Regions from separate parts of the Bacillus sp. SD127 genome, predicted to be linked through region 2. Evidence: predicted binding sites of a transcription regulator. Region 2 holds the regulator's gene; each other region holds the start of a gene.
The links. The regulator Rex, encoded in region 2, represses fermentation and respiration genes when NADH is low (regulators of the CRP and FNR family bind a similar motif). The targets are predictions, from matches to a motif close to TTGTGAAATATTTCACAA.
Positions count from the first base shown of each region.

Region 1: a site for Rex is predicted at 6,505-6,522, ahead of ACQVGS_RS15530 (helical membrane plugin domain-containing protein). Genes of this name have one in related genera too.
Region 3: a site for Rex is predicted at 4,625-4,642, ahead of ACQVGS_RS02205 (nitrate reductase subunit alpha). Genes of this name have one in related genera too.

Region 1 covers NZ_CP191226.1:2,980,027-2,988,282, reverse strand. Annotated here, with positions in the region: gene ACQVGS_RS15570 (macrolide family glycosyltransferase) at 1-1,073, shown strand, start outside; gene ACQVGS_RS15565 (AAA family ATPase) at 1,137-1,676, shown strand; gene ACQVGS_RS15560 (DUF8096 family protein) at 1,744-1,929, opposite strand; gene ACQVGS_RS15555 (uroporphyrinogen-III synthase) at 2,108-2,926, shown strand; gene ACQVGS_RS15550 (ABC transporter permease) at 3,002-3,754, opposite strand; gene ACQVGS_RS15545 (ABC transporter ATP-binding protein) at 3,754-4,506, opposite strand; gene ACQVGS_RS15540 (DMT family transporter) at 4,628-5,599, opposite strand; gene ACQVGS_RS15535 (cupin domain-containing protein) at 5,729-6,241, shown strand; gene ACQVGS_RS15530 (helical membrane plugin domain-containing protein) at 6,616-7,032, shown strand; gene ACQVGS_RS15525 (NAD(P)/FAD-dependent oxidoreductase) at 7,072-8,250, shown strand.
Region 2 covers NZ_CP191226.1:3,624,199-3,632,454, forward strand. Annotated here, with positions in the region: gene ACQVGS_RS18825 (alpha/beta hydrolase) at 1-483, opposite strand, end outside; partial or broken gene ACQVGS_RS18830 (hypothetical protein) at 628-954, opposite strand; gene groL (chaperonin GroEL) at 1,764-3,398, opposite strand; gene groES (co-chaperone GroES) at 3,445-3,729, opposite strand; gene ACQVGS_RS18845 (CPBP family intramembrane glutamic endopeptidase) at 3,968-4,702, shown strand; gene ACQVGS_RS18850 (DUF4305 domain-containing protein) at 4,699-4,890, shown strand; gene tatC (twin-arginine translocase subunit TatC) at 4,935-5,693, opposite strand; gene tatAY (sec-independent protein translocase protein TatAY) at 5,700-5,873, opposite strand; gene ACQVGS_RS18865 (redox-sensing transcriptional repressor Rex) at 5,895-6,542, opposite strand; gene moaC (cyclic pyranopterin monophosphate synthase MoaC) at 6,539-7,051, opposite strand; gene ACQVGS_RS18875 (ABC-F family ATP-binding cassette domain-containing protein) at 7,178-8,256, shown strand, end outside.
Region 3 covers NZ_CP191226.1:415,191-423,446, reverse strand. Annotated here, with positions in the region: gene narH (nitrate reductase subunit beta) at 1-884, opposite strand, end outside; gene ACQVGS_RS02205 (nitrate reductase subunit alpha) at 874-4,560, opposite strand; gene ACQVGS_RS02200 (cyclic nucleotide-binding domain-containing protein) at 4,778-5,254, opposite strand; gene ACQVGS_RS02195 (YwiC-like family protein) at 5,398-6,117, shown strand; gene fnr (fumarate/nitrate reduction transcriptional regulator Fnr) at 6,150-6,866, opposite strand; gene ACQVGS_RS02185 (nitrate/nitrite transporter) at 6,977-8,164, opposite strand.

The sequences.
Region 1 (8,256 bases), 640 kb from region 2:
ATGCGACGACTGAGGAATTCGCGCCTGCGGTGAAGCAAGCCGGGGCAAGCCCGCTTTTATATCAAACTACGATTAACGTGGAACCGGAACGCATTAAGGAAATGATAGAGAAAAATGAAACACCGATTAGCATTTTAAAAGAATCGCTCGAAATCTTGCCTCAGCTTGAAGAATTATATCAAAATGACCAGCCTGATCTTATCGTTTATGATTTTATCGCATTTGCGGGAAAATTGTTTGCTGATAAGCTGAATGTGCCGGCCATCAGGCTCTGTTCTTCCTATGCGCAAAATGAATCCTTCCAGCTTGGAAGTGAAGAGATGCTCAAGCAACTCAAACAAGCGGAGGCCGATTTCCAGGTTTACCTTGAGAAAGAAAACTTACCGGCTGTCTCATTTGAACACTTGGCTATACCGGAAGCGTTAAATATTGTCTTTATGCCGAAGTCTTTTCAGATTAAAAACGAAACCTTTGATGAGCGATTCTGCTTTGTCGGCCCTTCACTTGGAAAACGAGGTGAACAAGAGAGCCTGCTGCCGGAAACAGGCAATCGTCCGCTCATGCTGATTTCATTGGGAACCGCTTTTAACGCATGGCCGGAATTTTATCGTATGTGTATAGATGCATTTCGGAATTCCGACTGGCATGTTGTGATGTCAACAGGGATATCAATTGAACCTGACAGTCTAGGTGACATTCCTGACAACTTTACAGTACGCCAGCGCGTTCCGCAGTTGGATATCTTAGCGAAAGCCGATCTGTTTGTTTCTCACGGGGGAATGAACAGTACGATGGAGGCAATGAATGCGGGGGTACCGCTTGTTGTGATTCCGCAAATGTATGAGCAGGAGCTCACTGCCCGGCGTGTTGATGAATTAGGCCTCGGCGTCTATTTGCCGAAAGAAGAGGTCAGCGTCTCCCGTTTGCAGAAGGCAGTTCAGGACGTATCCGGAGATAAAGAAATGCTCAACCGCGTAAAAGACATGCAGAAAGACGTAAAAGAAGCAGGCGGAGCGGAGAAGGCAGCCGCGGAAATTGAAGCCTTCATAAAAAAGTCTGTCGTTCCGCAATAACATATTTGCACCCGAAATCTGCTGAGATTTCGGTTTTTCTTCTTTTAAAAAGGATGGGATGCAATGAGTAAAGAAAACGCCGTCTATCTGATTACAGGGGTGATGGCAGCGGGAAAGTCCACAGTTGCCCAGCTTCTTTCTGAGCGTTTAGACAAGAGCGTTCATGTCAGGGGAGATGTATTTAGAAAAATGATTGTAAACGGCGAAATGCAAATGTCAGACACTCCTTCAGCTGAGGCGCTGGAACAGTTGCGTCTTCGCTACCGGCTGGCGGCTAACGTATCAGATATGTATGCTGAAGCGGGGTTTCATACGGTGGTGCAGGATGTGATCATCGGACCTATGTTAGAAGAAATGGTGAAGTTGATCAGTTATCGTCCATTGTATGTGATCGTGTTGGCACCCCGAGCTGACATAATAGCCGCAAGAGAATCAGCACGCAAGAAAAAAGGATATGGAGATATCAGCATTGAATCTCTCGATGCCGTCTTGCAGTCAGAAACACCGCGTCTTGGCCTGTGGCTGGATTCGTCAGAGATGACGCCGGAAGAGACGGTGGGAATGATATACAAAGGGCTGGAGACTGCAGCGAAAATAAAATAATGAATTCCGCTTTCTCCAGCTTGTTCTCGGGTGCAGAGGCTAACCCCTGACCCGCGAACACCATCTATTAAATATTCTTTTTCATCCCGCATCTCCGGCATTCTCTCAAAAACTTTCCGCCTTTTACGGAGCTTTTAAAAAGCGTATAGTCACAATTATCACAGCGTCCGCTATGGACGTCGGGATATTCGTTGAATTCATAAATAACCGATGTGTCGTAGCCTTTTGTTTCGTATTCTTCTTTTGTTTCCATGGTCGATCCTCCGTTAAAGCGTGTCTGTTGTTTATATTACAGCATGCATCCGGTGTATTCAACGGGTAATGAGAGGCATTTGGTTCATCTTGATTTCTCCCTTGGTTTGCGACACAATAGCTTTATTAAAGGTTATATACATATAAAGCCTAAGCTGGCAAAGAGGAGAGGAACGGATATGGGTAAAGGTTTACATGGAAAACGCGTTGCGATCGGCGGTTCTCGGAAAACGGAAGAAATCAGCACAATCATTGAAAAACAGGGCGGAATTCCTGTCGTCCGGCCTCTCCAAGGAACAGTGTACTTGGCAGAGGAGCAGGTGGAGCCGGAGCTGCGCAAATTTGCGGAAGAAAAAGCCGACTGGGTGATCTTTACGACAGGCATCGGTACGGAGACGCTTGTGAAGATGGCAGAGAAAATCGGCGTAAAGGACGAGTTTCTGCTGGCGATTCGCCAGGCTAAAGCGGCGTGCCGAGGGTACAAAACATTGTCTGCGTTAAAAAAGCTTGGAATCACCGCAGAGGCTTCTGATGAAGATGGGACAACCAGCGGATTGATCCGGTCCTTGGAGCCTTACGACTTTTCAGGAAAAAAAGTAATGGTGCAGCTTCACGGAGAAAATGCACCTGCCCTCATAGCATTTTTGGAGGAAAAAGGAGCTTCAGTTTTGCCGATTCTCCCTTATCAGCATATCCCGCCAGAGGAGGAAACGGTAGAACAGTTATGCCGGGAACTGCTGAATGGTGAATTGGATGCTGTTTGTTTTACCACGGCGATTCAGGTTCGTTCTCTGTTTCAATTTGCCAAGGAGCGCGGCTTTATCAATGAAGTGAAGGCTGTATTCGAAGAGCGTGCCATCGCAGCGGCTGTCGGAAAAGTGACTGCTGAAGCGCTGCGGGAAGAAGGCATCACAAGGCTGCTTGCTCCGGAGATTGAGCGGATGGGCGCGATGATTATTGAACTTTCACGGTATTATGAAGAAATGGCTGGGGAATAACCAGCACAAAAGCCGCTTTTCTGTTGAGAAGCGGCTTTTGTGTAATCTGCAAATCCCGAAATCGCTGTCATAATGTTAACCATTTTGCTTCAGCTGCTGATGCGCGGTAAATAATGACGGGTATGTCAGCATGCTGAGTAGGACACAAGTCAGCGCGGCGGACGCCATCGTTGTAAAAACAATCAAAAGCTGAAAGCGTACCGCCTGAATCGGATCGGCGCCCGCTAAGATCTGGCCGGTCATCATGCCGGGAAGCTGGACGAGCCCTAATGTTTTCTGGCTTTCGAGCGTTGGGATCATACTCATTTTCATGGCGGAAGTCAGGATATGCTGTATGGATTGTTTTGGTGTGCCGCCAAGCGACAAAATCAATTGAATTTCTTCCTTGCGCACCCCGACCTCGGAGCTGAGCCGGTTTAAAAACAGGCTCGCGAGCACCATTGAATTTCCGATGACCATTCCGCTGATGGGGATGACATACCGTGCGGTAAGCGGGATGATGTGAAGCGCCAAAAGAATGCCTTGGGTGACGATTTCTACAATCGCTAACGCCACAAACACCCTCCAAAAAGAACCGATTTTCATTTTCTTTCGTTTGACGACGTTTTGCGCCGCCACCGCCAGCATTAACAGCACCATCAGCAGGATAAACACAGGGTGATCTCCATGAAATATCAGCGACAGCACATAACCGATCACAAGCAGCTGTACCGCCGCCCGGATCGTTGCAATCATCATATCTTTTTCAACGCCGGCTTTAAAGGATTTTGATAAAAACAAGGCAATCAGCACAAAGATCATGGTGAATGAGAGAGAAAGGTAATCCATTACCGTGTGCCTCCCTTCAAAAATTCACGGGCTGCTTCATGCTGAGGATGCGAGAAAAATGTGTCTGTCTCCGCGATTTCCAACAGCCGGCCATCAGCCATAAACCAAATGGTATCGGCTACTCGTTTCGCCTGTTCCATGTTATGGGTCACCCACATCACCGTCAGTTTTTTCTCTTGATGCTGCCTTTTGATCAGCTCTTCAATCTCCAGAGCAGAAACAGGGTCCAGGGCAGATGTAATTTCGTCCAATAATAGGATGGAGGAAGGGTTTGCGAGTGTTCTGGCAAGTGAAAGCCTTTGCCGCTGTCCGCCTGATAAATCCTTGGCGCTTCTGTCTAACAGCTCTGGAGACAGGCCTGTCAGTGAAGCGAGCTCTTCAGGAGAGTAAAGCTGGGTTTGGTGGAGCTTTTGTACCAGATTCAGATTGTCACGCACCGTTCCGTCAAGGACGGGGGCGGATTGAAAGGCAAGGGAGGCCGTCCGCCTCAGTTCATTCACATTCCAGTCTCTGACTTCCTTTCCGTAAATCTTCACTTCACCGTGATCCGGTGTTTTCATCAAATTGCATATGGACAGCAGTGTGCTTTTTCCTGAACCGGAAGGGCCCAAAAGTGCCACGATTGCACCCTGTTGAATGTCTCCGGTGACATCCTTTAATACATCATAGGTTTGTCCCTCTTGTTCATAGCTTTTTCGCACAGATGTGAATGAGATTGCTGGTATATCGTCTTTTTGATTGTTTGCTTCCATTAAAATATCACCTTTCAGTTAAGTGGGCTTAGACTATACATAAATATAACGTGAAACAGGTCTCTTTTGGAAGGCGTTAAAAAGAAAGGAGAACGGGCTTTCGCCCATTCTCCAGAAGCCGCTAAGCAGTCAGATTTGACTGAGTTTTCTCTTTAGGTTTTTGTTGGGAAGCGAAGGTATGTAACACCATTCCGGCAATAATGATCATTAATCCGGCAAACGATAAAATGGAAGGGAAAACACCTGACAGCAGGATTATTTCACCAAGCAAAGCGAATATCACTTCCCCGGATTGTGTTGCTTCAACAGCAGCAAGCTTTTGCGGATTATCTCTTACCATATCCGTTGCCCAGAAAAATAAAACGGTCGCAATGATGCCTGAGCTGACGGCAACGATAAAGGATTGAACGGTTTGTCCCGCGGTCGGGAGGCCATCTGACCACCAGCCGTAAGCTGCCAATACAAGCCAGAATGGAAGGCTTGCAAGGGTCATTCCCAGCACACGCTGGAACGTATCAAGCCTGCCTCCGTATTGCTCAAGCATTCTCCGGTTTCCCAGCGGATAGGCGAAAGCCGCAATGACAACCGGCAGCACGCTGAAGAGCAGCATTTTTCCGGAAAGCGATTCTGCATGCTGGAGCTGAATCAGCGCTGCCCCAATCAGAATGACGACGGAAGTGCCCAGCGAAACAAGGGGAATCTTTTGCCGAACGAGCAAAGTGCCTCCAGGCGTGTCTTTTTTCTCATAGAAAAATGGAGACAGCAGCACACCGGCTACAATGGTAATTTGCCATGTTCCGGCTACGAGCCAGCCCGGCCCGAATGCGGCGGCAAACGTGATCGGCGCATAAAAAAGAACAAAGCCGACAAAGCTCCACTTTATCCAAAAAAACGGCTTTTTCCGCATCTCTTGTAAAAGAGGAACGAACTTCCCTTTCATTATGACAATCAGACATAAAAACGGAACCATAAAAATAAAGCGTAACGAGGCGCTCCAAAGCCAGCTGCCTCCGGATAATTCCATCGCCCTGTTTAAAATAAAGGTAACGGCGAAAAAGAGAGAAGCCAATATTCCGATTATGATCGCTTTCATCAAATCCCTCATTCTGGCATTATTTTTTTATACTATACTACCCGGGATGATACAGATCAACGGAATTGTGAGAAAATAATGATGTTTTACGGATCAATATATGTGGAAGACAGAAATAGGGAGGTGAAAATGATGGAAACAGAAACGTACTTTTTTCAGGATGACGGCAGGGTTCCAAATCACCCTGATTTTCCGCTCGTTATCTATAAAAATGTTTTTATGGGACGTGCTGAACAGGCAGAGCGGATCGTCAACCGGCATGGCTGGCTAAACAGCTGGTCGGGCAGTGTTTTTCCGTACCATCATTATCACAGCAACACGCATGAAGTCCTAATCGCAGTCCGAGGGGAGGCTGTTATTCAATTTGGGGGAGAAAAAGGAGCTGCTGTTCCTATCAAAACGGGCGACGCAGCGGTCATTCCAGCCGGTGTCGGCCATAAAAAGCTAAGCGCGAGCCCCGATTTTACCGTGATCGGCGCTTATCCAGATGGTTCTCGGTATGATATGAAGACGGGAAAGCCGGATGAAAGAGCGGCTGCGCTAGAGAATATAGAGCAAGCAGTACTTCCGGCATTGGATCCAGTTACAGGAAAAAGAGAACCTCTATTGGACATATGGGTAACGCGTAGGGGAGAAAATTGATGGATTGTCAATAACTAGTGCTGAAGAAATGTTATGACACGGGCACCATATAAATTAATTTCATAATCGAAGCAATTCACGTTCAAATTTTGTTCAAAAAGTGTTATCATATAGAAGGTAATCAAATTGGAGTTTTTTATGTTTGCTATTTTCAGAGAGAGTAAAGGATTTTGACTTATTCAATGGTTTATTTTTGAGATAAAAATAATACTGAATATGGCAAGATGAAAAACTGGGTAGTAAACATTTATTTTTGCGAATGATTGTGCACGAATTCACAATCCTTCTTCTCATGCTTTCAAACATGAGATCAGGGAGAGGCACTACCCTTTCCAAAAAATCAGCATACTGCTTATAGTAAAGGAGAATTGGATATGCCAGAAACAATCGATCAAACAAATGCGTCTGTCAGCCAAAGCCAGCAAGATCTTATTGATCAGCTGTTAAAGCCAGAAGTTCAAGAATCACTGACTGTTTTAGTTGACCAGCTTCCAAAGCTGACTGAGTTAGTGAATATTTTAACGAAGTCTTATGATTTCGCTCAGTCTGTTGCGACTGACGAAGTATTGAAAAGCGATACAGTCGGTGCAATCACTGAAATTCTTGAGCCTGTAAAAGAAACAGCAAAAGAAGTGGCTGCGACTGCAATCGAAGCGAAAGACCGCGCGGATGCTAGCAACGAAACGATTGGACTTTTCGGCCTGTTGCGCATGCTGAAAGATCCTCAAGCTCAAAAGCTGTTCCGTTTTGCTAACAGCTACCTTGAAATCATGAACGAAAAACAAAAATAATCTCAGATTCAAATTGATATAAAGGACGGAGGATATACGATGTCAAAACATATTGTCATTTTAGGCGCTGGTTATGGCGGTGTTCTTTCTGCTTTAACAGTTCGCAAACATTACACAAAAGAACAAGCACGCGTGACAGTGGTAAACAAATACCCAACTCACCAAATCATTACGGAATTACACCGTCTTGCAGCAGGCAACGTGTCTGAAAAAGCGGTTGCAATGCCGTTAGAAAAACTTTTCAAAGGCAAAGACATTGATCTTAAAATCGCGGAAGTCAGCTCTTTCTCTGTTGATAAAAAAGAGGTTGCGCTTGCTGACGGTTCTGCATTAACTTATGATGCGCTAGTAGTAGGCCTTGGTTCTGTCACTGCTTACTTCGGCATCCCAGGACTTGAAGAAAACAGCATGGTTCTTAAATCTGCTGCTGATGCTAACAAAGTTTTCAACCACGTTGAAGACCGTGTGCGCGAGTACTCTAAAACGAAAAACGAAGCGGATGCAACAATCCTTATCGGCGGAGGCGGCTTAACAGGCGTTGAGCTTGTCGGTGAGCTTGCTGACATCATGCCGAACCTTGCGAAAAAATACGGCGTAGACCACAAAGAAATCAAATTGAAATTGGTTGAAGCAGGTCCGAAAATCCTTCCTGTTCTTCCGGATGATCTTATCGAACGCGCAACTAAAAGCCTTGAAAAACGCGGCGTTGAGTTCTTAACAGGCCTTCCTGTTACAAATGTAGAAGGAAACGTGATTGATCTGAAAGACGGATCAAAAGTTGTTGCCAACACATTTGTTTGGACTGGCGGCGTACAAGGAAATCCTTTAGTCGGCGAATCAGGTCTTGAAGTGAACCGCGGCCGTGCGACAGTTAACGATTTCCTTCAATCTACATCTCATGAAGATGTATTTGTTGCGGGTGACAGCGCAGTTTACTTTGCGGCAGACGGCCGTCCATACCCGCCAACTGCACAAATCGCATGGCAAATGGGTGAGCTGATCGGTTACAATCTATTCGCTTACTTAGAAGGAAAAACACTTGAAACATTCCAGCCAGTAAACTCTGGTACACTTGCAAGTCTTGGACGCAAAGATGCGGTAGCCATCATTGGTGCTAATTCTACACCGCTTAAAGGTCTTCCTGCTTCCTTGATGAAAGAAGCAAGTAATGTACGCTACTTAACACACATTAAAGGACTATTCAGCCTGGCTTACTAATCCTTT
Region 2 (8,256 bases):
GTTATCTTTATTAACTTTCGGTAAGGCTTGACTAGGAACTGTGATATTCCAATATTTTACTAACTCTTCATAGGTCACACCATTTTGTTCTAATTCTTCTCTTATAAATTTACCTGGGATCGTGTTCCATATTGAATAAGATAGGCGATTGGCATAAAAGATTGATACCACTACATCAATTTGAGATTCTAGGGTAGCAATTAGATTAGTAACCCATCCCCCTAAGCTTACTCCCACTATGATAACAGGGCCCTTTTTATTTGCTTTTATCCAGTGAATTAACGCCCGTAAATCTACAATAGACTGTCTTGTCGACTCAATTGTACGATCAATGTTTGCACTAATCATCAACTCGCCACTATACAGTGAATTTTCCGGTTCCCTTTCAAAATGGTATGGAAGAGAATAATAATACATGTTCCAGCCTAAATCGTTTATTATACGATTATGAAATATTTTTTTGATTCTATCGAACGAATCCATGCGCCAGCCATGTACAAAGATAACATTGGGTTGATCTATATCATTTTCATTTAAAAAAACCTCCCCTTTTAAAGTATCATTAACAGGATTCCCAGATTGAATTAAAGATTCATAGCCAAAGGTTCCAATTTTATAATTTTTTCCTGATCCATTCAAATCAATTGAAACATCAGCTATATTTGCACTGTAAAATTCTTCTCTATCATCTATATCGGCTGTAAAAGCAGCAGAAAAATGTTTATCTTTGCTTCTTTTTCTGTGTAAATCATATAAAGCCAAGCGATCTATCATTTCTGAGAAATGCACTATAAGTCCTCCTTGATAATCAAAAAAACTAATATTAGAGTTGATAATTGGATTGTCTGTCTCCATAGAGTCGGGACGGATTTTATCAAGAATCTAACTTCATCGACAGTGAATTTTTGGGGATCAGTTAGATGTCATTATTCTGTCTCTCTTTATTCTTAACAAAAAAGACGAGTTCCTTATTGCAAGGAAAACAGCGTCTTTTAGTAGCTAAAAAAGCAGCAAAATAGACATTTTAACAGGATTTCTCTTTGACAGTGCTTTCCTAGAGGAAACCGTCTAAAAGTGTTGGTGGCACTATTTATCTAGATAACGGGGTCTTTTTTTGTCGTATGAGAGTATACCAATATTGTCTCCTATCTGCAATAGAGAGAAAGGTAACAGAGGTCGGGACGAATAATTTTCAACCCCATAAGTGAATGGATATAGAAAATGACCAAAAATAAATAACAATGCCCTTCCTCTTTGTGGATAAGGGCTCTTATTATTTCAATTACTTATTGTTTCACTTTTATTTTGGTCGGGCTCATAATATCATGGATAAGCCCAGAAAAGGCTGGAACCTTCTCGCTGGAACCCAAGAAATGCCTCGTGTTATTTTTCGAGACGATGGAATTCAACTCACTTCTGGTTTTCAGCAGTCGAAGATGAGGTACTGCGCCTCCTTAAAAATCACAAAGTAAATCAAAACAAAGTCAAGATGCAAATAAAGCATGAATTGTATGATGAGAATTTTGTATTTCAGTCGATAGAATAGTCTATATCGGGGTTACCTACCGTTTATCAAAACTATTGAGTATCGATATAAAACAGTGCTGAAAAAATCAAACCACAAAAGACAGAAAAAAAGAAGCCTCTCACAAGTTCGGTGAACTCATGAGAAGCCTCGAAAATTTATAAATGGCATCAAAAGGGCATCAAAAATGACGTCCGTTGCCGACAAACCCTTGTTTATCAAGGGTTTTTTGTCGGTTTTACATCATTCCACCCATACCGCCCATGCCGCCCATATCAGGCATTCCTGCGCCGCCGGCATTTTCTTCCGGTTTGTCAGCGACAACAGCTTCAGTTGTTAAGAGCATTGCTGCTACAGAAGCTGCGTTTTGCAGTGCAGAGCGTGTAACTTTCGTTGGGTCAACGATACCTTTTTCGATCATGTTTACCCATTCGCCAGTTGCAGCGTTGAAGCCTACGCCGATTTCTTCGTTTTTGAGGCGCTCAACGATGACGGATCCTTCAAGACCTGCATTGTGCGCGATTTGACGAATTGGCTCTTCAAGCGCGCGAAGCACGATGTTGATACCTGTTTGCGCATCACCTTCAGCTTCAACGGCAGCCACTTTGTTATATACGTTGACAAGCGCTGTACCACCGCCGGATACGATGCCTTCTTCAACAGCTGCGCGAGTTGAGTTGAGGGCGTCTTCGATGCGAAGTTTGCGTTCTTTCAGCTCAGTTTCAGTCGCAGCGCCGACTTTGATGACAGCTACGCCGCCAGCAAGTTTAGCAAGACGCTCTTGTAATTTTTCTCTGTCGAACTCAGAAGTTGTTTCTTCCACTTGTGCGCGGATTTGAGTGACGCGTGCAGAAATTTTATCTGTTTCGCCAGCGCCTTCAACGATTGTTGTGTCTTCTTTTGTAACAACAACTTTAGAAGCGCGTCCCAATTGTCCGATTTCAGTAGATTTCAGGTCAAGACCAAGATCTTCTGTGATGACTTCTCCGCCAGTAAGGACAGCGATGTCTTCAAGCATTGCTTTACGGCGGTCACCGAATCCAGGAGCTTTAACAGCAACTGCGTTGAATGTGCCGCGAAGTTTGTTCACAACAAGTGTTGCAAGAGCTTCACCTTCAACATCCTCAGCGATCAGAAGCAATGGTTTTCCTTGCTGAACAACCTGCTCAAGCACAGGAAGGATTTCTTGAATGTTTGTGATTTTTTTGTCTGTGATTAAGATGTAAGGATTGTCAAGAACCGCTTCCATCTTATCAGAATCAGTTACCATGTAAGGAGACGCATATCCGCGGTCGAATTGCATACCTTCAACAACTTCAAGCTCAGTTGTGAAGCCTTTAGACTCTTCGATTGTGATAACGCCGTCGTTGCCTACGCGCTCCATTGCTTCAGCGATAAGGCTTCCGACTTCCTCATCAGCAGCAGAGATCGCAGCAACCTGAGCGATAGATTCTTTGCCTTCGATTGGCTTAGAAATTTCTTTCAGATTCTCGATCGCAACGTTTACAGCTTGTTCCATACCTTTACGCACGCCTACAGGGTTAGCGCCTGCTGTTACGTTTTTAAGGCCTTCACGAATCATTGCTTGCGCAAGAACTGTCGCAGTTGTTGTACCGTCACCGGCAACGTCGTTTGTTTTGCTGGCTACTTCAGCTACAAGCTTAGCACCCATATTTTCAAACGCGTCTTCAAGTTCGATTTCTTTAGCGATTGTTACACCGTCATTAGTGATTAACGGAGAACCGAATTTTTTCTCTAGAACCACGTTGCGTCCTTTTGGTCCTAAAGTTACTTTTACAGCATCAGCAAGTGCATCAACACCGCGAAGCATTGCGCGGCGAGCTTCTTCACTAAACTTAATATCTTTTGCCATGTGTACGAAACCTCCTCGAATTTTTAAGTATTTGTTTATTTAAGAATTAGCCGATAACAGCTAAAATGTCACTTTCACGTAAGATTAAGTATTCAGTACCTTCGTATTTCACTTCAGTACCTGCGTATTTTGAGAAGATAATGCGGTCGCCCTCTTTTACTTCTAAAGCAACGCGCTCTCCGCTTTCTAACACGCGACCTGAACCAGCTGCCACGATTTTGCCTTCTTGCGGCTTTTCTTTTGCAGAATCCGGTAACACAATTCCGCTGGCAGTTTTTTCTTCAGATTCTACGAGTTCAATGACAACGCGATCACCTAATGGCTTTAACAATGTAATAACCTCCTCAATAGTATGAATATGTAATTTTAGCACTCAGCACTAAAGAGTGCTAACACAATTCTTATAATAAAGAATCTCACTTCCAATTTCAAGTGATAAGATAAAAAATTTTTCACGCTTACATCATTCTTTTCAGCTCAGATATCCCTTGGCTTTTTCACCCCCGATTCAATTATGTTACAATAGCTGTAGACAAAAGAAACCCATTTAACAAAGGAGTACATACCATTTGAGAAAACAGTATTGGTTTATTATTTTGACATATATCATCATGCAGTTTTCAGCAGTAATCGGGATTCCCTTGTTATTTAAATTCGGTTATGCGGGAGGACAGCCCACAAAAGAAAATCTGCTGTACGCGCAGGGATTATGGTCCGTCATCAGTTTTATTGCCTGTCTGATTGTTGTGTTGCTCATTCTCAGAACTATGCCTAAAACTACGCTGCGGAACGAAAAGAAAGACTCGGTCGGACTTTCGATCCTTTGGGCGATAGCCGGGTTTTTCATAGCCCTTTTCTCTCAAGGAATAGCCGGTTCTATTGAATATTATGTATTTGGCATCGGAAGAGAATCAGAAAATACAAAAGCCATCCTGGATGTGATTCAGGCAGTCCCGCTTATGATTATCGTTTCTTCTATCATCGGGCCTATATTAGAAGAAATCATCTTCAGAAAAATCATTTTCGGCGCGCTGTACGAAAAAACAAATTTCTTTATTGCCGGACTGATCAGCTCCATTATTTTCGGAATTGTTCACGCGGATTTAACGCACCTTCTGCTGTATACGGCAATGGGCTTTACCTTTGCATTTCTATATGCGAGAACTAAACGGATTTGGGTGCCGATTTTCGCCCATGTAATGATGAATACATTCGTCGTCATTATGCAGCTTGAGCCTGTTCAGAAATACCTTGAACAGCAAAGCACACAAATGCAATTGATTATTGGAGGATTATTTTCATGAGAAACCCGATAGTGTGGGGAATGATCTACTTTGCCGTAGGGTGCATCTTTACTTATCTCGCCGCAAGCTCGCCAGGCAGCATGTGGTCATTTTACTCCATCCTGCTGATGGTGTTCGCTGCATACAACATCAGCATTTCTTTTAAGATGTTCGCCTTTTCATTTAAAATAAAGAAGAACCAGAAATAAAGAAAATCCATTTCTCTCTATGAGAAATGGATTTTTTATGTTGGCTAAGAAGAAACGTCCTGATCGGCAGCACTGTTTTTCTGCGCTTTCCGATAGGCAGCCTTCGATATTAAAATACTGATTTCATACAAAATCAAGAGCGGAACAGTCACCATCATATGAGACAAAAGCTCAGGTGGTGTGATCAGAGCAGCAATCACAAGCAGCGTAAAGTACGCATACTTTCTGATTTTCGCTAAGAACATCGGTGTCACAATTCCAAGCCTTGTCAAAAACATAAGGATGACCGGCATTTGAAACAACAGTCCAAACGGAATCGTCAGCTGCAGAAGAAAATGAAAATATTCATTAATTCCAATCACCTGAGTGACATTCAAATCCTGAGATATCCGTTTCATAAAATCGACAACAAAAGGAAATAAAATATAATAGGAAAAAGATAAACCCGCTAAAAACAGCAAAATAGAGATCGGAATGTAGCTGAGCGTTACTTTGCGCTCCTTTTCATAGAGGCCCGGGCTCACAAAAGCCCAAAGCTGATAGAGAATAACCGGCGAAGTCAGGACAATCCCGATGATAAACGCAAACTGCATAAACACATAAAGCGGGTCTGTCAGATTAAACGCATTGAGCGTGAGCTCCTTCGCTTCATCCGTTTCTTGCAGATACACTATAATCGGCTTCGCTAAAAAAAATCCCGCGATAAAGAAAACGACAAACGCCAGCGCCACAACCAGCAATCGTTTTCGAAGCTCCGCAATATGCTCCAGCAGCGACATTTGATTCACTTTCATTTGTGTCATCCTAACTTACTGATTCTCTTTCTTTTTTTCCTCATCATCACTCGCTAATCCTTTAGTAGCGTTTTTGAATTCACGAAGTGTGTCTCCAGCCGCTTTTCCCAACTCAGGCAGCTTTTTGGGGCCAAAGATAATCAGAGCAACGATTGCGATAACAGCAAGGCTTCCAGGACCGATCGGCATATTTGGGCTCCTCCTTTCCGGTTACTCGATTTCCTCTAAAACAGAATAATGCTTCAAGAAATAAACCAGTGACTGAAGCTCTACAGCTAAATCTATATGATGAATTCGAATGTGTTCCGGCACATTCAAACGGGCCGGCGTAAAATTAAGAATACCCTTGATCCCTAACGCAACCAATCTGTCGGTAATCGATTGGGCCGCAACTGCGGGCACTGTCAGAATGGCAACTGATTCGCCTTTTACATGCTTTTCAAGATCATCGAGGTTAAAGACGGGCACACCGCCTACCTCAGTTCCTATTTTACTCTCATTTATATCAAAAGCCATAGAAATTTTTGTGTTATTATTTTTTGTGAAATTATAGTGAAGAAACGCTGTTCCTAAGTTCCCGACACCAATCAGGATAACGTCTGTCATTTCATCCTGATCCAGCGTTTTTCGGAAAAATGACAGCAAATAATCGACATTATATCCGTATCCTTTTTTGCCAAGAGCTCCAAAATAGGAAAAATCCCTGCGAATCGTGGCAGAATCAACCTTTACGGCATCGCTGAGTTCAGCGGATGATACACGCTGTTTTCCTGACGCATGCAGATTCTTTAAAAAGCGATAATAAAGCGGCAGCCGTTTTGCCGTCGCCTGCGGAATTTTTGATTGATCCTTATTCATTTTTGGTCCTCCAAATTATACTCGGATAGTTCTCTTTTAAAGTCACCGTTTTTCCCGCCTGTCTTTTCCAGCAAGCAGGTAGGGCCGATGACCATCCCCTTATCAAGCGCCTTGCACATATCGTAAACAGTAAGGGCACACACCGATGCAGAAGTTAGCGCTTCCATTTCCACACCTGTACTCCCTTTCGTTTTGACCTGTGCTTTTATATGAAGTATAACTTCTGTTTCTTTTATTTTCCAGTCAAACGAAATATCGACCCCGCTCAAGGATAGCGGATGGCACATCGGAATGATATTTGATGTTTGTTTCGCAGCCATAATACCCGCCACCTGAGCGACAGCAAGTACATCTCCTTTGCCGATATCATGGCTTTTTATTTTCTCGTACACTTCACTCTTCATGTGTACGCTTGATACAGCCGCCGCAGTACGGACAGTCGAAGATTTTTCGCTGATATCCACCATCTGGGCTCTGCCCTGTTCATTAAAATGAGAAAATCCATTCATAGTAAAAACTCTCCTTAAACAGATCATACACTATTTTCTTCTCTATGTCTTATTCGGCCAATGTATTGTTTGCTGAGTTCTGGTTCATAAGCTACACTTAACTTATTATAGCAGAGGTGAAATAATATGATGATCTTACAAATTAATCAGCTTTCCAAATCATTTGGTGCTGATACTATTTTAAACAATATAAAGCTGGAAGTCAGAAACCGTGATCGCGTCGCAATTGTAGGAAGAAACGGCGCTGGGAAATCTACACTCCTTAAAATTATCGCAGGTCACCTTTCATATGAAAAGGGTGAAATGATCAAGCCGAAAGATATCACAATGGGCTATTTGGCCCAGCATACCGGCTTGGATTCTAAGCTTACCATAAAAGAAGAGCTGCTGACTGTTTTTGATCACTTAAAAGCAATGGAAAAAGAAATGCGAAACATAGAAGAAAAAATGGCGGCAGCTGACCCAAGTGAACTGGAAAGCATCATGAAAACCTACGACCGTCTTCAGCAGGAATTTAAAGATAAAGGCGGCTATCAGTATGAAGCAGATGTCAGATCTGTGCTGCACGGTCTCGGCTTCAGCCATTTTGACGATTCAACGCAGGTGCAAAGCCTGAGCGGAGGTCAGAAAACAAGACTGGCCTTGGGTAAGCTTCTGTTAACACAGCCTGATCTTCTCATTCTAGATGAGCCGACCAACCATCTGGACATTGATACGCTGACATGGCTTGAACATTATTTACAAGGCTATTCAGGCGCGATTCTGATTGTTTCTCACGACCGCTACTTTTTGGACAAAGTGGTGAACCAGGTGTACGAGGTATCAAGATCAGAAAGCAAAAAGTATCACGGCAACTACAGCGCTTATCTAGACCAAAAAGCTGCCCAATATGAAAAGGATCTTAAGCTGTATGAAAAACAGCAGGATGAAATCGCCAAGCTGCAGGACTTTGTAGACCGAAATCTGGCGAGAGCCTCAACGACAAAAAGAGCACAAAGCCGCCGGAAACAGCTTGAACGGATGGACGTCATGTCAAAACCGCTCGGCGACGAAAAATCAGCAAATTTTCATTTCGATATTACAAAACAGAGCGGAAACGAGGTCCTGCGGGTTCAGGATCTGACCATCAGCTATGAAAACCAGCCGCCGCTTCTGACAGATGTGTCGTTTAGGCTTACAAGAGGAGAAAGCGCCGCTCTTGTAGG
Region 3 (8,256 bases), 1.1 Mb from region 2:
TCTAATTGAGAATGATAGAGATCCTTTTCATTTTCTGCAGATGCCGCTTCCTCCACCTTATCCGCGTCATACAGCATGACGCCCAAATAACGGATTCTCCCCACACATGTCTCTGAACAGATGGTCGGCAGTCCCGCCTCCAAACGCGGAAAGCAGAGTGTGCATTTTTCCGCTTTGTTCGTTTGCCAGTTAAAATAGACTTTTTTATAAGGACAGGATGAAACACAGTATCTCCATGAACGGCAGGCATTTTGATCCACGAGCACAATGCCGTCTTCCTCGCGTTTATACATGGCGCCGGACGGGCAGGACGAGACACATGCCGGGTTGATGCAGTGCTCACAAATGCGCGGCAGATACATCATAAAAACCTCATCGAATTCTGTCTTGATCGATTCCTCCATCTTTTGCACGTTTGGATCTTCAAGCCCCGTAATGTGGCCGCCCGCCAGATCATCCTCCCAGTTCGGCCCCCATTCAATATTCATAAAATCTCCTGTCAGCGACGATTTTGGCCGCGCTACGGGCTGATGTTTTTTCTGCGGACTGTTAGTCAGCGTTTCATAATCATAGTTCCAAGGCTCGTAGTAATCATCAATGGTTGGCTGATTCGGATTATAGAAAAGATTTGCAAGACGGTTGGTTTTCGGGCCTGATTTCAGCTCGAGCTTTCCTTTTTTTAAGGTCCAGCCGCCTTTATATTTGTCCTGATCCTCCCATTGCTTCGGATAGCCGATACCTGGCTTTGTTTCTACATTATTGAAATACATATATTCGGCACCGGAACGGTTTGTCCATGTGTTTTTGCAGGTCACGCTGCACGTGTGGCAGCCGATGCATTTATCTAAGTTCATGACCATTCCGATTTGCGCTTTAATCTTCAAGCCAATCGACCTCCTTCAGCTTGCGTATGACCACATTCAGATCGCGCTGATTCCCCGTAGGGCCATAGTAGTTAAAGCCGTAGCTGAGCTGGGCATAGCCGCCGATCATCTGTGTCGGCTTGACGTGAATCCTTGTTGGACTGTTATGGGTGCCTCCGCGGTTATTGGTCAGTTTTGTGCCGGGCACGTTGATGTGGCGGTCTTGGGCATGGTGCATAAACGCCATTCCTTTTGGTATCCGGTGAGACAGAACCGCTCTGGCTACGACAACACCATTTCGGTTAAAGCATTCAATCCAATCGTTGTCTTTGATATCCGCATCTGCCGCATCATCTTTATTCATCCATACTGTCGGCCCGCCGCGAAATAGCGTAAGCATCGGCAGAGAATCAAAATACATGCTGTGCACGGACCATTTATTATGCGGCGTTAAATAATTGAGAACGATTTCTTTGCCCTCTTGATCAGGCCGTTTACTCAGAAACGGACGATGCTGGAGGATCGGTTTAAAGGTCGCCATCGTTTCCCCGAACTCCCTCATCAGCTCATGATCGACATAATAGGATTGTCTGCCTGTCAGCGTACGCCAAGGGATTAATTTTTCCACATTTGTCGTAAACGGCGAGTATCTGCGTCCCCCTTTTTCCGAGCCTGTAAATGCCGGAGATGTGATCACCGTTTTGGGCTGAGCCGTGATTTGTTCGAACGTAAAGCATTCTTCCTCCCGCTCTTCAGCCAGATCTTTCAGCTTCAGATTCGTGATGTCTTCAAGCGATTCCCATGCTTTTACGGCAACTTTTCCATTCGACGTGGACGAAAGGGTTAAAACGGCTTCTGCCGCCTGCTTGGCCTCGCTTATATTCGGACATCCCTTTGCGACACTGTCTGTGGTGACTTCTCCCAGCCTTTTTTTGAGTGATTCGTATTCATCGGCAATCGACCAGCTCATGCCTTTTGTTCCGCTTGGTTTTAAGGCGGCGTTTGGGCCGAGCGCAGTCATTTTATGAAAGATTTGCTTGTAGTCCCTTTCAACGACTTGAATGTTCGGCATCGTTTTCCCCGGGACGGCTTCGCATTCGCCTTTGCTCCAGTCCTTGATTTTTCCGAGAGGCTGGGCCATTTCCTGCATGGTGTCATGAAGGAGCGGTGCGGCGACAGCTTCCTTTACCGGCTTCATATCAACTTCTTCCGCGAGATCGGAGACAGCTTTTGATAAAGCCTTGAAAATATCCCAGTCCGACTTCGATTCCCAAGGAGCCGAAATAGCCGGGGCAAAGGGGTGGATAAACGGATGCATATCAGTGCTGCTGAGATCGTGTTTTTCATACCATGTCGCCGCCGGAAGCACGATATCGGAATACAAGGCGGTACCGGCCATTCGGAAATCGAGATTGATTAACAAATCGAGCTTTCCTTCCGGTGCCTGCTCGCGCCATTTGATTTCTTCCGGACGGATGCTGTCGCTGTCGTCATTCATCAAGCCGTTCGTCGTTCCCAAGAGATGCTTGAGAAAATATTCATGCCCTTTTCCCGAACTGGAGATCAGATTCGCCCTCCACACGAACAGGTTTCTCGGAAAATTCGCTTCATTGTCAGGATCTTCAATGGCAAATTTCAGTTTTTTCTCTTGAAGCTGGCGGGCCACATAGTCAGCAACGTCTTTTGTTGTCTTCGCTCCCGCTTTTTCAGCTTCTTTGTACAGGTCAATTCCGTTTTTATCAAATGTCGGATAAGACGGAAGCCACCCGAGTCTTGCCGCCAGCACATTGTAGTCGGCGTGATGCTTGTAGCGGGAGGATGCCGCGATCGGAGATGCTAAGTCACTGACCGGCTGATCCTCGTAGCGCCACTGGTCAGTCGCAAAATAGAAAAAGGAAGTGCCGTTTTGCAGCTTTGGCGCCCCCTCCCAATCCTTAGCGTTGGCGATCGTCTGCCAGCCTTCAGCAGGGCGGAGTTTTTCCTGTCCCACATAATGAGCCCAGCCTCCGCCGTTTACGCCTTGGGCGCCTACCAGTAAAACAAGATTTAACACCGCCCGGTAGATCGTGTCTGAGTTGAACCAGTGGTTGATCCCCGCTCCTACGATAATCATGGACCGGCCCTCTGTATCGATCGCATTTTGAGCAAATTCCCTGGCAATGTTAATGACCATCTCTTTTTTGATCCCTGTCACCTGCTCCTGCCAGGCTGGCGTAAACGGCTCAGGATCGTCATACGAGCAGGCTGATTTTTCCCCGATACCCCGATTCACGCCGTAGTTAGCCAAAATCAAGTCAAATACGGTTGTGACATACACATCTTCATTGTCCAGCGCCAGTTTTTTTATAGGCAGATCTCGCTCAAGCACTCTGTTCCCCTCATTTGAGAAATAAGGGATTCGAACCGTGCCGATTTCGTCCTCTATGCCGAGCACCGAAAGCCGGGGTTCAATCGATTCGCCTGTTTCTTCATCTATCATGTGCAGGTTCCATTTCTTTTGGCCGTCCCAGCGGGAGCCCATTGTTCCTTGCGGGATCGCGAATGCGCTTGTACGTTCATTCCACATCGCAGGCTTCCACTGATCATGCTCCGTCTGCCGCCCGATGTCCTTTGCATGAAGAAAACGCCCGGCCGTATACACGCCATCCTCTTTAGTTAGAGTGACAAAGAACGGGAAATCCGTATATTGCTTTGCATACTCTATGAAACGCTCTGTCTTCTGATTAACGTAAAACTCCTGCAGGATCACATGACCCATCGCCATCGCAAGCGCGCCGTCTGTTCCTTGGCGGATGCTCAGCCAGTCATCTGCAAATTTAGAGGATTCCGCGAAATCCGGGCTGATTGAGATGACCTTAGCGCCTTTATAGCGGGCTTCTGCCAAAAAATGCGCATCCGGCGTCCTCGTTAACGGCACATTGGAGCCCCATGTGATGATATAGCCTGAGTTGTACCAATCACTGCTTTCCGGGACGTCTGTCTGGTCGCCCCAGATTTGCGGGGATGCCGGGGGAAGATCCGCATACCAATCATAGAAACTGAGCATAGGGCCGCCAATCAAAGACATAAACCGCGAGCCTGACGCATGGCTGATCATAGACATAGCCGGAATCGGAGAAAACCCGATATTCCGGTCAGGGCCGTATGTTATAACCGTATACAGCAAAGAAGCAGAAATCAGCTTCAGCACCTCCGGCCATTCAGCGCGCACAAAGCCGCCCTTTCCCCGCGCCTGTTTATAGGACTTCGCTTTATCCGGATTTTCAACGATCGATTTCCATGCTTCCAAAGGGTTTTGATGAGCCTGCAATGCTTCCCGCCACAAATTGATCAGCACACCGCGCACGTACGGATATTTCACACGGAGCGGGCTGTAAATATACCATGAAAAACTGGCCCCCCGCGGACAGCCTCTCGGTTCGAAATCAGGCATATCCGGGCCTGTTGACGGATAATTCAAATTTTGCCCTTCCCACGTGACGATGCCGTTTTTCACGTATATATTCCAGCTGCAGGACCCTGTGCAGTTGACACCGTGGGTGGAGCGGACGACCTTATCGTACTGCCATCTGTTTCTGTATACATTCTCCCAATCACGATCTTCATAGGTTGTTTGGCTATGTTTATTTGATTGATGCTCAATAGGAGAGAAATAGTTTAATCTCCTAAACAACGGACTCATTTTCTTTTTTTTCATGAATATTTCACTCCTTCCGAGTCAGGTATTCTAAATTCACTATATACAGAGGCAGGATGTTTCCTTGTGAACTATGTCACACACTCCCCTTTTTTCACAGAAAGTTCACATGAGGAAGAAGGAATGGACTTTCACAGGATGTGATGAAGGCGGCGTTCAGGCAGGACGCCTGAGTCATTAGCCGTCTTTCATTCAAAGATCAAAAACCCGGTTCCTTTTAGGAATCGGGCTCAGCGTTTTCGTCCTGAGATCTATGCATGTATCGCAAAAACAGCTCATAAGAGAAAAAGACATTTTGCTGGAGCATCACCAGAAAATTCATTTGCAGCTGCGGATAATAGGACATGATTTTCTTTAATATGTAAAAAGGGATATTGAGCATAAGAATGTCTTCGGATGTTCGGACTGAAATGAATGGAGATAAAAACATCCCGCCTTTTTGATCGATGGGAAACACATCGCCTTTTTCCCACAGCGCAACGGTTTGCGACCCTTCAGGCAGCCTGCTGTCAATAAAACGAATACTGCCTTTTAATACAATATAAATGGATTGAGAATGGAGAAAAGATGGATCCTGATCACATGAACCGCGGATAAACGTCCCGTTATTCAGCAATGTTTCGACAATGGATAGAGGCACTTCATTAAACATAGGAAGTTGTTTCAAAAAAAATAAATAGTCACACTGATTCATAGGGAAGCCTCCTGTGCTAAGGATAGCTTTAGTGTAGCCCGGCCGATCCATGACAGCAGTGATGTATTTCACAGATGATATGATGAATGTCACTTATTGGCGGTATTTTTGCTTTTATAATGAAACAAGAAAGGAGTGTTTCGATGAAGGCGCTTATTCCGAAGCAGCACGGCGCTTGGGCCATGCTGCTGATTCCGTTTTGCCTCGGTATGGTGAAGGGAGGAGCGGTTCTTTGGCATATACCCCTATTTTTAGGCTGGCTTTTTCTTTATTTGGCTGTTTATCCTGTTACGCTGGCATTAAAAAAGAAACAAATCAAACCCTATCAAAAGTGGATAATTTCTTACAGTTTTCCAGCCTGCAGCTTTTTGCTTGCCGCCGTCATCCATAAGCCGTCTTTTATCTGGCTTGCCTTTTCTTTGCTGCCGCTGTTTCTCATTCATGTGTATTATGCCCGGCAAAAAAATGAACGAGCGCTGCTGAATGATTTTGCGGGCGTCTTATTCTTTTGTACAGGCGGACTCGCCAGCTGCTGGCTGGGGACGGAGACTCTTGACGGCTGGGCATGGTTTATTTTCGCACAATCTGCTTTGTTTTTTATCGGAAGTTCATTTTATGTGAAGTCGGTGATCCGGGAGAAGAATAATAGAGTATTTGCTTACTGGTCGTGGGGCTATCACCTGATCCTCCCCTTACTTTCCGCAGCTCTCGGAGGTGGATGGGCCGTTCTCGCCTTTATCCCCAGCAGTTTGCGTGCATGGTTTTTTCACGGAAAGAAGTGGCCTGTTCAAACGATCGGCATACTTGAAATCGTCAATGCGTGCTTCTTTTTCGCCATCATGTGTATTTGGCTAACAAGATAAAAACAAGGACATATTGCTGTCCTTGTTTCCTCTTAATCAATATTACAAATCTCTAACGGGCAATTTTCGCACTCAATCTCACACCGTAAATAGTCCCGCTGATGCAGTACAATCTTTCCGGAATCCTCTATTGAAATAACCCCTTGTTTGCGGAGATCCCCCAGCATGCGGTTGACGCTCTCTCTTGCAGCCGCGCAAAATTTTGCCAAATCCTGGTTTGTCAGGGCAATGTTAATGAGAATACCGTCACTCCGGTTCACCCCATAGCTGTTTGACAAGCGGATGAGGGTGGAGTAGAGCGCCCCTTTTTTGCCATGAAGAAGAAGGTCTCTGATTTTGGATTGAATTTTGCGCAAATGGGTGCTCATCCATTTCATAAATTCAAATGTCAAAGCACCGTTGTGGATAAGTTCCTTTTCAAGTCTGCTTTTATTGATGACGAGCACTTCGCCATCCTCCAGCACTTTTGCACTGAGCATATATCTCGGTTCTTCTGTGAAAAGTGTTAATTCACCGACAATATCATTTTTTTGACAGATTCTAAGCGTCAGGTCTTTGCCGTCAGCCGTCAGCTTCCCGATTTCAATGAGTCCTGACTGAATCAGATAAAGCTCTTCTGCATCCATTCCTTCTCGAAACAGGTATGTGTGTTTTTTGATTTTTCTTTTTGTGCTGATGGATTCCAGCAATTGATGAAGATCACTGGAAATAAGATCCTTATCAGATGTTCGAACAGAGAGAAAGTTCATAAGCTCACCTCGAAGAAAAGTCACGTTGTGTATCTATTGTAACGTGAAATCATTTGCGCTTTTCAGAAAAAACTTACAATCTCGTGAATTCCCCAATCGCCGGCGGCCCGTCAGTTTACGCTGTGCCCGCTTCTCTCTGTGTGTGTTTTCATTCTTTCCTGCCAATACATCCATATGACAATGACAAAGCTTGCTAACGCGACTTCCGAAAGCGCCATAAATCCGATGGCGTATTGTCCCGTCGCCTGAAATACACTCGCCAGAATCAGCGGAGGGAAAAAGCCGCCTAATCCGCCCATGGCAGACACAACTCCGTTGGCGATTCCCGCCTGCTTAGAAAAATAGAAAGGAACCAGTTTAAAAACCGTCCCGTTTCCAATCCCGGAGCACACCGCAACCGTTAACGCCCCAAAGGCATAAATGCCGATCGTCGGCGAAAACGACAGGATGACGCCCGATAATGTCAGGCCGGCAAAGACAAACATCAGGATGCGGAGCGGACTCACTTTATCAGCCAGCCACCCGCCCGCCGGCCTGAGCAGCGTGGATACAGCAATAAAACCTGCCGTCCGCAGCCCGGCATCCGCAGGACTCAGATCAAACTGCTCAACAAGAAAGTTTGGCAGATAGATTGTAAAAGCGACAAAGGCGCCAAACGTAATAAAATAAAAGAGACTCAGAAACCACAGCACATGATTTCGGTAAACGGCTTTGATTTGAGTCTTTACGGACACCTTCACTTTCTTCTCATGCCGGTCACCGAAGAAAAAGTGCAGCAAAGCAAATAAAGCCAACAGAGCCATATACATTTGCACCGTACTTTTCCACCCCGCCGCTTGAGCAATCACGGGAGCTGCAAATGTAGTGATCGCGGTTCCGATATTCCCGGCACCGTAAATACCGTTTACAACGCCATGTTTTTCTTTAGGATAGTACTTCGGAAGAGATGTAACCCCAATGGAAAAAACGGCTCCCCCAATCCCTAAGAAAAAACCGCCCGCGATTAAATCAAACAGGGAATCTGCAATACTGATCCAAAATACAGGGAATAAAAGCAATATAAAGCTGATCATAAAAATGATCCGCGCGCCAAACCTGTTGGTCAAATACCCCAGCGGAATGCGGAGAAGCGATCCTAATATAACGGGTATGGCCGTTACCAAGGAAATTTCGCCTTTGCTCAAATGAATATCTAATGTGATTTGGGAAATAAGTGACGAAATCAGCACCCAAACCATAAACCCTGCCACCAAGCTTAATGACTGCAGCGATAATTGAAAGTGTTGACGGTTAATCATTCGGCTTGCCCCTTTCACTGATTCAATAATCAGCCTTATCATACAAAAACTCGGCGAGGAAGATTGTGAACTATATCACACGATTTTTTAAC